Regions from separate parts of the Bacillus sp. ISL-46 genome, predicted to be linked through region 3. Evidence: riboswitches for the same ligand, from Rfam matches in the RefSeq annotation. Region 3 holds a riboswitch; each other region holds the start of a gene.

Region 1 (3,173 bases), on a different contig from region 3:
TATAGACCGAGGAGCCATGAAATTGTTGATACGAATGAGAGTGTCATTCAATTGCCTGAAATTAATGAAGCGGTTCAGACGGTAAAGGAAATATGCAGCGAGCTAGGGATTCGTGCGTATCACGAGGAATCTCATAAAGGTGTACTCAGACACATTATGGCTCGTTATGGTCAGCAGACGGGAGAGCTCATGGTAGTAATTATCACGAGGACGGCGGATCTTCCTCAGAAAAATCAGCTGGTTGAGCAAATTGTTGCGCGGCTCCCGAAGGTAAAGTCAATCGTCCATAATGTCAATTCGAAGCGCACAAACGTCATCATGGGGGAAAAAACGACAGTTTGGTGGGGGAATGAAGTCATCTATGACTATATCGGGGATGTGAAATTTGCCATTTCTGCACTGTCCTTTTACCAAGTAAACCCTGTTCAAACAAAGGTGTTATATGATAAGGCGCTTGAATATGCGGACCTTAGCGGTGAAGAAAGCGTCATTGATGCTTACTGTGGAATCGGAACGATTTCTCTATTTTTAGCACAAAAAGCAAGGAAAGTATTCGGCGTAGAAGTTGTTCCAGAGGCAATAGAGGATGCTAAGCGGAATGCAGCGTTAAATGAGATGACGAATACAGAGTTTGCTGCAGGGGAAGCGGAGGTTGTTATACCAAAGTGGTATAAGGAAGGTAATGTCGCCGATGTTTTGGTTGTTGACCCGCCGCGCAAAGGCTGTGACGAGGCCTTGCTGCAGACCATTATTGAGATGAAACCGAAAAAGGTCGTTTATGTATCGTGTAATCCAGCCACCCTAGCAAGAGATTTACGGATATTGGAGGACGGAGGATACAAAACGGTGGAAGTGCAGCCGGTCGATATGTTTCCGATGACCACGCATGTGGAAGCGGTCGCGAAGATTGTATTAAAAAACCTTTAAATCACACTGGATAAAGGGACTAAGATGAATAGTGGGTTAGATGCTGTCTGGGAGAAACCAGCCAATGGCATCTAGCCCTTTTATATAATTAACAAAATTATACAAACTTCGGGGATTGACAGATTTTTTATACATTAATGTGGATTTTAAATATCAAACAGGAATAAGCATATGGACTAGAAATATAACCGTAAAGATCATTGCCATGATTCGGTGGGACTTTTTTCGAAACCCTGATGCTTTTTTGTGGTAAGTACCCAGCAAACAAAGTGACCAAAAGAAATAAAAGGATGTATAACCCAGCAACATCTTGATATGACCATATAATCATGCTGAATACTTTTCAGAAAATTATGTACTTCATATTATTAATATGCTATAGTTAGTGAAAATTACATATCGTGTAAGAATTGGTGCCAAGCTAAGGCTTGGCTTAAAAGGGAAGAACGGTGTAATTCCGTCGCTGTCCCGCAACTGTAAATCGGAGTGAATCACAAATACCACTGTCAAATGATGGGAAGGTGTGAGGAGCAATGATGATAAGCCAGGAGACCTGCCAAATTCTAGTACACACCAGATACCTACGTGGAAATAGGTGGTGACAGTCATTTGTACGACAAACGAGTTATGAGCAGCGATGTTTATGCATATTTTTATAAGCATACCTTTAACTTGATTGTAAAGCCATTTCCATTTTGTGGAGATGGCTTTTTTGTTGTATAGGAGATTATCAAATCATTTATTTTGGATAACGTGAACTAGTTCTCTGAATCCAGCTCCAGCGCCTTTTGTTCTATTTGGGAATATGTAAATTTAAAACAGGAGGAATGTAAAATGAATTTAGTAAGTACTGCTATTGGTTACCCGTACATTGGTGATAATCGGGAGTGGAAACGTTGTGTAGAATCTTTTTGGAAGGGTGCGATATCAGAGGAGCAATTTATTTTCGAGATGAAAACGAATCGCTTGAATAATTTGAAGCGCCAGCAATCATTAGGCTTAGAGTTACTAACAGTTGGGGATTTTACCATTTATGACCGTATGCTTGACCATGCGGCAATGTTCGGATTGATCCCAAATCGTTATAAGTGGACAGGTAGTGAAGTCGATCTAACCACTTATTATGAAATGGCCCGTGGGGCAAGCCATGTTGTGGCTTGTGAGATGACAAAGTGGTTTAACACAAACTATCACTACATTGTACCTGAGTATGAAGGCAAGTCATTACAATTAACCAAAAACTACATTTTAGATTATTTTGAAGAGGCCAAAGAGGAATTAGGTCTTATTACAAAGCCTACAATAATCGGTCCTTTTACTTTTGTTAAATTAACGAAAGGATACGATGCCAAAACCAAAGCATTGTTTATTTTAAAACTCTTACCGTTATATGCTCAAGTATTCCAGCAACTTGTAGAGGCTGGGGCACAGTGGATTCAAGTGGAAGAACCAGCACTAACCCTTTCCCTAACAGCAGATGATGTAAAACTAGTGCAAGAAATTTACAAACAGTTAGCAGAAGAAGTACCGGCTGCACAAATCATGTTGCAAACCTATTTTGAAGGACTATCAGCGTATGAAGAGCTGTCTCAATTACCTGTTGCAGGGATTGGTCTTGATTTCATACATGGTGCCGAAGAGAATATGGCTTCACTTCGAAAACACGGGTTCCCACAAGACAAAGTATTAGGAATTGGTATCGTAAATGGACGTGATATTTGGCGGGCGAATTTGGCTGAAAAAGCAATGAATACAAAAGCTATTTTATCATTAAGCGGGGTAAAAGAAGCTTGGATTCAGTCTTCATGTAGTTTACAGCATGTACCTGTGACGACGAAGGCTGAAACGCGTCTAGATGCGACATTAACAAATGCTTTGTCATTTGCCGATGAGAAAATTGTTGAGTTAGCACATATCACATCCTATTTTCGTGACGAGAACTGGACTGGAAATAAGAGCGTATCACAAAGTATGATAGCGACTGAAGCATTAGAGCAGCATAAGGCGAGGAAAAATGCACGTGTGAAAGAGCTGGTATCACAAGTAAAGCCAGAGCATTTTACCCGTCCATTGACGTTTAACGAACGCCAGCCTTTGCAGAAAGAGGCATTACATTTACCGGATTACCCAACCACAACCATTGGCAGCTTCCCTCAGTCAGATCAAGTAAAACGGACACGTACAGCATGGCGTAAAAAGGAAATTACAGACGCTGAGTATGCAGCGTTTCTAAAAAGTGAAACAGC
Region 2 (3,173 bases), on a different contig from region 3:
AGAAAATAAAAATACGCTATTGGTTGAAGATGGAGACATGGTTGGGGCCAGCCCTCCAATTTCGGCCCTTTTACAGGATGAACCAACAATCGAGATCTTGAACAAACTGAGTTTTGACATCGGTACTGTTGGTAATCATGAATTTGATGAAGGTTTAACGGAACTGATGCGCCTCATAAAAGGGGGAACACATCCGAAAACTGGCAATTTTGCAGGTTCAAACTTCCCATGGATTGTTGCCAATGTAGTCAATGAGAAAACAGGAAAAACGATTCTGCCTCCTTATCAAGTGATCAAAGTAAATGGGATGCCCATTGGTTTTATCGGTGTGGTAACTACTGAGACTCCAACGCTTGTTGTCCCTAGCGGTGTGGCAGGATTAAAATTCACGGATGAAGTAGAAGCAATTAATCAGAATGTAGCGGAGTTGAAAAAACAAGGGGTAAAGTCGATTGTCGTTTTAGCCCATAACCCAGGCACTTCAGGTACAAACGGAGAAAATCCAGCAGGGCAGCTTGTCGATATCGCAAACCAGGTCGACGATGAAGTGGATATCATCTTCGGCGGCCATAACCATGCCTATATGAACGCAACGATTGACAATAAACTAGTTGTTCAATCCTATTCCTATGGAACTGCTTTCTCTGATGTTGATCTTGAGATAGATCCTAAAACAAAGGATATTGTCTCAAAAAGAGCTGAGATTGTAACTACCTTTCAAGAAGGAATCGAGCCCGATCCCGAAATAAAGAAAATGATAGAAGGATATGAAGCAAAAATAGAACCGATAGTTAATCAAGTTGTTGGCTCTTCATCTGAAAGTCTGACGGCCAAGCAAAATGAAAATGGTGAGTCAGTGCTTGGCGATTTCATTGCGGATGCACAAAGGAAAGCGTTGAATACCGAATTAGCCTTTATGAATCCTGGCGGCATTCGAGCCGATATTGATCCTGGCGATATCACCTGGGGAGAAATTTACACGGTACAGCCCTTTAATAATGACCTTGTCAAAATGTCGATGACGGGACAGCAAATCCGAGAATTGCTTAACCAGCAGTGGGGGGCAACAAAAACGAACATGCTGCAGATTTCTGGCTTAAGCTATACTTGGAATCCAAATAAACCAGCAGGGCAAAGGGTAGTGAGCACCAAGCTTCCAGATGGCACGGAAATGGATCCTAATAAATCCTATTCTGTGACAGCGAATATTTTTCTTTCTGGAGGCGGAGATGGATTTACTGTATTTACTCAAGCTAAAAACAAAGAAGTCGGACCCGTTGACCTTGATGCATTAGTTAACTTCAGTAAAGCCCAGCCAAAACCGTTCACTTATGGCATTCAAAATAGAATACAAAGGGTTCAGTGACATCCTTGGTGTTTTAAAAAAAGGTGTCAGGCCAGATAGGTTTCATTTTTATTTAATAATAGACTTGAATTATTTTGGTGACTATACTATTATTTAAATTAATCGATTCACTATATATTGTTTCAATAAATAATAATCAAACTATATATTGTGTTAACCTTAAGAGACGATGCCATTGTGGCTTAATAGGGAATCTGGTGTAAATCCAGAACTGCCCCCGCAACTGTAAATGCTGACGAAATGAGCAAACCACTGTATAAGAAATGTCTAATCTATTAGGTACTTATATGGGAAGGGTTCAAAGTAGGAAGAAGCATGAGTCAGGAGACCTGTCTTTCTTAAGATGTTTCAACTTCTTCGGGGATTGAGAAGATGAACGGTGGCGACAGGAGGCATTGGATTTTTTTATTCCTTTTGTAGTGTATCGTTTCATCCGCTCAATTACCGTTGAGCGGATTTTTTTTATTATAGGGGGAAATGTAATGATAACTAAGGAGATTCAAGCAGAACTTAATTACGTATTAGAATCTATTAATCAAGTTTCAGAAAAATATCAGATAGATACTACGGAGCTTAAAGAGCAAATTAGTAAACTGGATGAAACAGAGGGGGAAGCTAATCACCAAGCCTTATTATATGCTGTGAATCAAATTGCAATAGACCAACCAAATTGGACATTTGTCGCTGCCCGTTTGTATCTGAATGAATTATATAGAAAGTCAGCAAAAAATCGAGGCTATAATCGTTCTTTAAAATATGGAGATTTTTATAGATTAATAAAAGAATTGACTGATACCGGGATATATTCTCATAATTTACTTAGCTTATATAGCAAAGATGAAATCGAGCAACTAGCAAAAGAGATAAATCCAGATAAAGATTTATTATTTAATTACATAGGGTTATTTTTACTGGCGGATCGCTATCTGGCTCAAGATCATAATAGAAATGTATATGAACTCCCGCAGGAGAGGTTCATGATTATTGCCATGACGATTATGAAGGATGAAAAGAAGTCCATCCGCTTCCAACTTGTAAAGGAAGCGTATTGGGCACTTAGTAATTTATATATGACGGTTGCTACCCCCACTTTAGCGAATGCAGGCAAAAGCTTTGGTCAGCTTTCCTCCTGCTTTATTGATACAGTAGATGATTCCCTTGATAGCATCTATTTAAATAATTGGGATATTGCTCGGCTAAGCAAGGATGGCGGTGGTATAGGGATTTATTATGGTAAAGTTCGTGCCCTTGGTTCCGATATTAAGAAATTCAAAGGAAACTCTTCCGGAATTGTGCCATGGATTAAATTGTTAAATAATACAGCTGTCAGTGTTGATCAGTTAGGTCAACGGCAAGGTGCCATTGCGGTTTACCTAGATTTATTTCATAAAGATATCATGAACGGTTTTCTCGATTTGAAAACCAATAATGGGGATGAACGCCGTAAGGCCCATGACATTTTCACGGGTGTCACGATACCAGACCTATTTATGAAAAAATTAGAAGAGAAAGATGAGGATGGAAGAAGTATTGGGCAGTGGCATACATTTTGTCCCCATCAAGTAAAACAATTTATGGGCTGGAAGGATGAAAAAGGGAACCTTCTCGGACTTGAGGATTTTTATGATGAAACGGATGTTAAATTATTTACCGAGAAATATGAAGAGGCCGCAGGTAACCCGCTTCTTCCTCGTAAAACCTACCGTGCCATGGATATTATGACACGAATCATGGTTGCTCAATTAGAAACAGGAACACCATACATGTTCTATCGTGATGAAGTAAACAGGCAAAATCCGAATAAGCA
Region 3 (3,173 bases):
AGAGGTCTAATCTGTGTTCCCATTGACGAGGCATTAGCTCAAAAGCTCGACTTACATCCAATGGTTTCCAAGAACACGGATCCAAATCGAACAGCTTTTACCGTAAGCATTGACCATAAATTTTCTACCACTGGCATTTCTGCATTTGAACGTTCAGCAACGGTGTTGAGTATGGTTGACCCGGAATCAAAAGCATCTGATTTTTTAAGACCAGGGCATATGTTTCCGCTAATTGCTAAAAAAGGCGGAGTCTTGAGCAGAACGGGGCATACAGAAGCAGCTGTAGACCTTGCAATTTTATGCGGTGCCAAGCCTGCTGGTGTCATTTGTGAAATCATGAATGACGATGGCACGATGGCACGTGTCCCCCAACTGCGTAAAATTGCTGATAAGCTAAACATTAAAATGATAACGATTAAAGATTTAGTAGAATACCGAAACAACAAGGAAAACTTAGTTAAGCGGGAAGTTTAAAACAAATTTAGGAGGCATACTCATGGGTAATATTTTTGAAGGAAATTTAGTTGGCTCAGGATTAAAAGTTGGAATCGTGGTTGGACGTTTTAATGAATTCATTACAAGTAAATTATTAGGCGGTGCACAGGATGCACTTAAAAGACATGGCGTCAGTGAGACAGACGTAGATATTGCCTGGGTACCAGGTGCATTTGAGATTTCATTAATTGCCCAAAAAATGGCTAATAGCAAAAAATATGATGCAGTTATCACGCTCGGCACAGTCATTCGCGGCTCTACTCCACATTTTGACTTTGTTTGTAATGAAGTGGCAAAAGGGGTTTCCGCAATTAATTTAAGTAGTGGCATTCCGGTCATTTTTGGAGTGTTAACCACGGATTCTATTGAACAAGCGATTGAGCGTGCCGGAACAAAAGCAGGTAATAAAGGTTGGGACGCAGCATCGGCAGCTATTGAAATGGCAAATTTATGCAGAACGATTGAACTATAAAATTATTGCAAAAAACATATACAAATCATTCCACCTTTTCTATAATGAATTTAACAAAAAATATTTTTAAAAATTAGGTGCTAAATCTTTACGAAAGATTTTCAGCTTAAAAGGGAAGTTTGGTATAAGCCAACGCGGTCCCGCCACTGTAAATGAGAGCAACCTATATGGTGCCACTGTCGAATTCGATGGGAAGGCATAGGAAGCGATGATCATGAGCCAGGAAACCTGCCTAATTCTTGTGCGCCAATAAACCTACGAGGATAGGAAGGTGTTGAAGGCTAGACTCCTTTTACTTTTCACTAGTAATTGAATCTAATCATACCAACATCTCCATTAACAGTGTGGAGATGTTTTTTTGTTGTTATCCAAGCAATTGTGTTTAGCACAAGAGGAATTATTTTTTGTTACATAAGGTAATTACACAGAAAGCAGGGAGAAAAATGAAAAAATTGTATTCATTGCTGTTAGTAGTATTATTGACAGTAGGAGTTTTAGCAGGATGTGCTGAAAAGAAAGACGAAGTTAACGAAGAAAATAAAACTAGTGTAGAAAAGAAAACAGCGGAAATAACCTATCCAGTTACACTTACTGATGCTGCCAAAACTAAAGTTATCATCGAAAAGAAACCTGAAAAGATCGTTTCACTAATTCCAAGTAATACAGAAATTGCATTTGCATTAGGACTTGACAAAGAAGTGGTGGGAGTGTCTGATTTCGATAATTATCCGGAAGCAGCGACGAAAAAAGAAAAAATCGGCGGACAGGAAATAAACTTAGAAAAAATCATTTCCTTAAAACCAGATTTAGTGCTAGCACATGCATCGTCCGCTCATAATTCTGAAGCAGGGCTTCAGCAGCTTAAAGATGCTGGAATTACCGTTTTGGTTGTTAATGATGCGCAAAATTTTGACCAAGTTTATGATTCCATTGATATGATTGGGAAAGCTACCGGTGAAACAGCGAAAGCCGATGAGATGATTAAAGGGATGAAGGATAAATTGGCCGAAATTAAAGCAAAGGCTGGGGAAATAAAAGAAAAGAAAAAGGTATTAGTTGAAGTTTCACCCGCTCCAGAAATTTATACACCTGGCAAGAATACCTTTATGGATCAAATGCTAAATATAATTAATGCGGAAAACATCGCAAATGATCAAGAAGGCTGGATTAAAATTGATCAAGAGGCGATGATTAAACGCAATCCAGATGTAATCCTGACTACCTATGGATACTATGTCAAAAATCCGGCGGAACAAGTTTTAACTAGAAAGGGCTGGGAAACGGTCAACGCTGTAAAAAATAAGCATGTAGTCGATGTGGATTCTGATCGCGTGACTCGCTCAGGCCCTCGGATCGTTGAAGGAGTAGAAGATCTTGCAAAGGCTGTCTATCCTGAGATTTTTAAATAATAAATATTTAGCCTATATAATAGCTGGAATGTTCCTTGTTCTAGCTTTTTTATTAGGGATTTCAATTGGAACAGTTTCGGTTCCAATCTTAACAATTATTAAGATTATCAGTGCTAAATTATTTGGGGTTATTTCATTGGAGACAATTGACCCTATGTATTCAAGTATTGTCCTTAACATTCGCTTACCTAGAGTGATTTTATCTGGTCTTGTCGGGGCTTCTCTTGCTATTGCAGGGGCAGTCTTCCAAGGTCTGCTAAGAAATCCGTTAGCAGATCCTTATACATTGGGTGTATCCTCCGGGGCGTCAGTTGGAGCGGTGTTGACACTGTTTTTCCATCTATCTATTCCTTTTATTGGTTCCTTCACATTACCATTGCTAAGTATTTTATTTTCCTTTTTAACCATCTTTTTAGTCCTTACTTTCGCCAGTAAAATAGAGCGTTCGATGAGAGTGGAAACGATTATTTTAACAGGGATAATTTTTAGCTCCTTCTTAGGGGCAATTATTTCGCTGATGATTGCGCTTACTGGAGATGAGTTGAGGCAAATTATTGGCTGGCTATTAGGAAGTGTATCGATGAGAGGCTGGGAGTACATAAAGATCATTTTGCCATTTTTTATCATTGGCTCAGGCCTGCTGATTTTTAATGCAAAGGAACTAAACGCCATGTCGTTTGGTGAAGAGCGGGCACAGCATTTAGGGGTCAATGTTCAAAAAAGAAAGCTAATTATTTTAACAGCTGGCTCTATTTTAACAGGAGCGGCAGTTGCGGTGTCAGGTACCATTGGTTTTG
Region 4 (3,173 bases), on a different contig from region 3:
TCTAGGTGATTTGACAGGCAAAAAGGGGGAAGGTATTTTAGTGGTTATTGACACCGGAGGAAGCGCCGGCACGGTCTATGCGTATATTTTTTCTTATATGAACGGTCAAATTAGACAAATATTTGATTCAGATGCATTCAATGATTCCTATAAGTACGATGTGACATATGAAAATCAATACAAAGCAAAGGTAATCAGTTATCGTCTTAGAGAAAAGTATATTCTTGACCTTATTTATAAGGGGAAGGAATATTTATCGGAAATCTATAACCCCCAAGGAATATTAAGGGCTCCTATTAATGGGTGGGTGAATCCTTTGTCTGGTTTATACCCGATTGATTTTAACAGGGATAATAGATATGAACTCGAAGCGTATCAAAGGATAGCTGGCAGGTATAATGCGGACAGTCTGGGATATGTACAAACTGTATTGAAATGGAATGGTCAGGAGTTTGGTCCTGACAGACAGACAGTGGCCACCTTTGGTGGGGAGATGTAACAATTGGACCTTTTAATAAAAGAAATGAACAAAAACTTTTTCACCTAACATAAGAGGCCTAATGGAATAATTGTTAATCAAAAATTAGCTAGGGTGTCCTTAAAAATAGGGACACCCTTTTGTAATCAGAAAGGAATAAAAATTTTTAATTTTTAAACCATCGTTTTATCGAGCCTTTCAAATCCGATAGCTATGCCGATCCCCTAAAATAATATAAGGGAATTAAAAAAGCACTTGAAATATTCTATTTGTTAGACTAGTATAATTATTATCTCTTAAAATTACATATGAATTTGTTAACTATTAGTTAAGATGCCTTAGGGCTTAATAGGGAATCTGGTGAAAGGCCAGAACTGTCCCCGCAACTGTAAGTGTGGACGAAATAGACAAACCACTGGACCGTTTATTTATTGACGATTCGGGAAGGGTCTAAAGTAGGAAGAAACACAAGTCAGGAGACCTGTCTTAGCTTTTTAAGTTTCGATTTCTTCGGGGGTTGAGAAGATGGAACGTTTGGACAAAAAGGATTATTTATTAACTTTCTTTGTGCTGACGTTTTATCCGTTCAACTAATGTTGAACGGATTTTTTTCGTTTTGATGATTCTAAATCATTTTTAATTCTCATAGTTTAGCTTTAGAAGGAACAAGCCATTTTAACAATTGAATAGATTAGGATAGGTGCACGAATATGTGCTTAATTGGGAAGTACGGTTTAAATCCGTCACGGTACCCGCCACTGTATGGGGAGTTCATTGCAGATGTCACTGAAGGAATTCGGGAAGACGCAATGGAATGATGAACCTAAGTCAGGAGACCTGCCTTTACCTAATAACTTCCATCAACCTACGGGAACATAGGTAGAAGTGCTGATCATACACCGCTATTTTTTTGTGTGTATATATTCTGCACCCCTATGTCCATAGGGGTGCTTTTTTTACGTAAAAAACGAAAAGGAGAGTGTGACATGACTACTTGGAATTTACAAGGGACGAAACACCATGTTTTCATTTGCAACGGCAGCAGCTGTATGAGAAAGGGTGGGGAGGAAGCGACACAAGCGATTCGGAATGAAATCACCAATTTAAACTTAGATTCACTCGTACATACAACAAGAACGAGATGCAATGGGAGATGTAAGGACGCTCCCGTTGCTATCGTTTATCCAGACGGGACCTGGTATAAAAACGTGACGCCAGAAGTGGGAGCTACGATTGTAAGGCGTCATCTGGCGGAAGGTCATTGCCTTCAGGAGCATGCGATCTATGAATATTCCGAAGAAGGATTCATACAGCCAGAAGGGTCGGAATGCATCGAAGGAGTACAAAAAGCTGTTAAAGAAAAGATTTAACAGCGGATAGTATCTGGATTCTAGTTTGAAATTTTGGAAGGTGGCGTAATAGTGTGAAAGGCAAATTATTAGTTATTGGTTTTGGCCCCGGTGATGAAAAACATATCACCGGACGGGCAAAAGAAGCCATCGAAGAAAGTGATATCATCATCGGCTACAAAACCTACGTTGATTTAATCAAGGGATTAATAGCTGGAAAGCAAATCATCAGCACAGGAATGACAGAAGAAGTGAGCCGGGCCCAGGAGGCAGTGAAACAGGCCGAACTCGGTTACACGGTAGCCGTCATTTCAAGCGGTGATGCCGGTGTATATGGAATGGCAGGACTGGTTTACGAAGTGCTAATCGAAAAAGGCTGGAAAAAAGACTCAGGGGTAGAAGTGGAGGTGGTACCTGGCATTTCTGCCATCAACTCCTGTGCTTCTTTATTAGGCGCGCCGGTCATGCATGATGCCTGTACGATCAGCTTAAGTGACCATTTGACACCTTGGAGCATAATCGAGAAACGAATCGAAGCGGCCGCTCAAGCTGATTTTGTGATTGCTTTATATAATCCAAAAAGCGGGAGAAGAACACGGCAGATCATGGAAGCTCAAAAAATTCTACTAAAATATCGCTCGCCAGAAACCCCTGTAGGATTGGTAAAGAGTGCTTACCGTGATAGTCAAAAGATCGTCTTAACCAATTTACAAGAGATGCTCGAACATGAAATTGGCATGTTAACCACCGTTTTAATTGGCAACTCTTCCACATTTTTCTACGACGGCTTGATCATCACTCCGCGCGGTTATCAGCGGAAGTATACATTAAATCAGGCAATTCAGCCGTTGAAACCGCATCAGCGACTGCAAAAGGAAGCCGAACCATGGGCACTGGAGCAAATGGAAGATGTAACACCGGTAAACAAGGAACTAGTCACCCCAACCTCAGTGAAAGAGTCGCCAAGAGAGCTGGCCGAGGAAGCCTTGCAAATGATCCTTGGTGAGAACGATGGACCATCCCAAGGTTTATTGGTGAAGCAAGATTTTCAATCTATTTTTGAGGTAGCGGTCAGCCCTGGAGTCGCCAATAAAAAATTTACCGCGACTCAAATGGTCATTCTTTCCGAAATTGTCGGAGAAGAAGGTGTCATGGAATACACACAAGACCATTTTATGAAGCTGCAAATTTTAACCTCAAAGCCTGATGAGATTGTTGAAAAACTAGCGGCGGCCAACTTTTTGATTGCTCCTGTTGGTGACGTATTAACCGTAAAAGCCTGTGATTTTTGTGACGGAGAAAAGAAGGATTCCATCCCTTATGCCGATGAGCTGCAGGAAAGACTT

What was found. Region 3 has a riboswitch for cobalamin ahead of J7E67_RS05170 (ABC transporter substrate-binding protein). Riboswitches for the same ligand answer to the same signal wherever they lie in the genome.
Region 1: another riboswitch for cobalamin. It lies ahead of metE (5-methyltetrahydropteroyltriglutamate--homocysteine S-methyltransferase); the one in region 3 lies ahead of J7E67_RS05170 (ABC transporter substrate-binding protein).
Region 2: another riboswitch for cobalamin. It lies ahead of J7E67_RS30255 (ribonucleoside-diphosphate reductase subunit alpha); the one in region 3 lies ahead of J7E67_RS05170 (ABC transporter substrate-binding protein).
Region 4: another riboswitch for cobalamin. It lies ahead of J7E67_RS03355 ((2Fe-2S) ferredoxin domain-containing protein); the one in region 3 lies ahead of J7E67_RS05170 (ABC transporter substrate-binding protein).

Annotation. Positions count from the first base shown of each region.
Region 1 covers NZ_JAGGQR010000046.1:13,948-17,120, forward strand. Annotated here, with positions in the region: gene rlmD (23S rRNA (uracil(1939)-C(5))-methyltransferase RlmD) at 1-927, shown strand, start outside; cobalamin riboswitch at 1,322-1,502, shown strand; gene metE (5-methyltetrahydropteroyltriglutamate--homocysteine S-methyltransferase) at 1,762-3,173, shown strand, end outside.
Region 2 covers NZ_JAGGQR010000105.1:3,265-6,437, reverse strand. Annotated here, with positions in the region: gene J7E67_RS30260 (bifunctional metallophosphatase/5'-nucleotidase) at 1-1,366, shown strand, start outside; cobalamin riboswitch at 1,516-1,717, shown strand; gene J7E67_RS30255 (ribonucleoside-diphosphate reductase subunit alpha) at 1,849-3,173, shown strand, end outside.
Region 3 covers NZ_JAGGQR010000010.1:181,501-184,673, reverse strand. Annotated here, with positions in the region: partial or broken gene ribB (3,4-dihydroxy-2-butanone-4-phosphate synthase) at 1-471, shown strand, start outside; gene ribH (6,7-dimethyl-8-ribityllumazine synthase) at 497-967, shown strand; cobalamin riboswitch at 1,026-1,217, shown strand; gene J7E67_RS05170 (ABC transporter substrate-binding protein) at 1,411-2,376, shown strand; gene J7E67_RS05165 (FecCD family ABC transporter permease) at 2,342-3,173, shown strand, end outside.
Region 4 covers NZ_JAGGQR010000009.1:10,048-13,220, forward strand. Annotated here, with positions in the region: gene J7E67_RS03350 (VCBS repeat-containing protein) at 1-499, shown strand, start outside; cobalamin riboswitch at 793-981, shown strand; cobalamin riboswitch at 1,160-1,337, shown strand; gene J7E67_RS03355 ((2Fe-2S) ferredoxin domain-containing protein) at 1,465-1,848, shown strand; gene cobJ (precorrin-3B C(17)-methyltransferase) at 1,902-3,173, shown strand, end outside.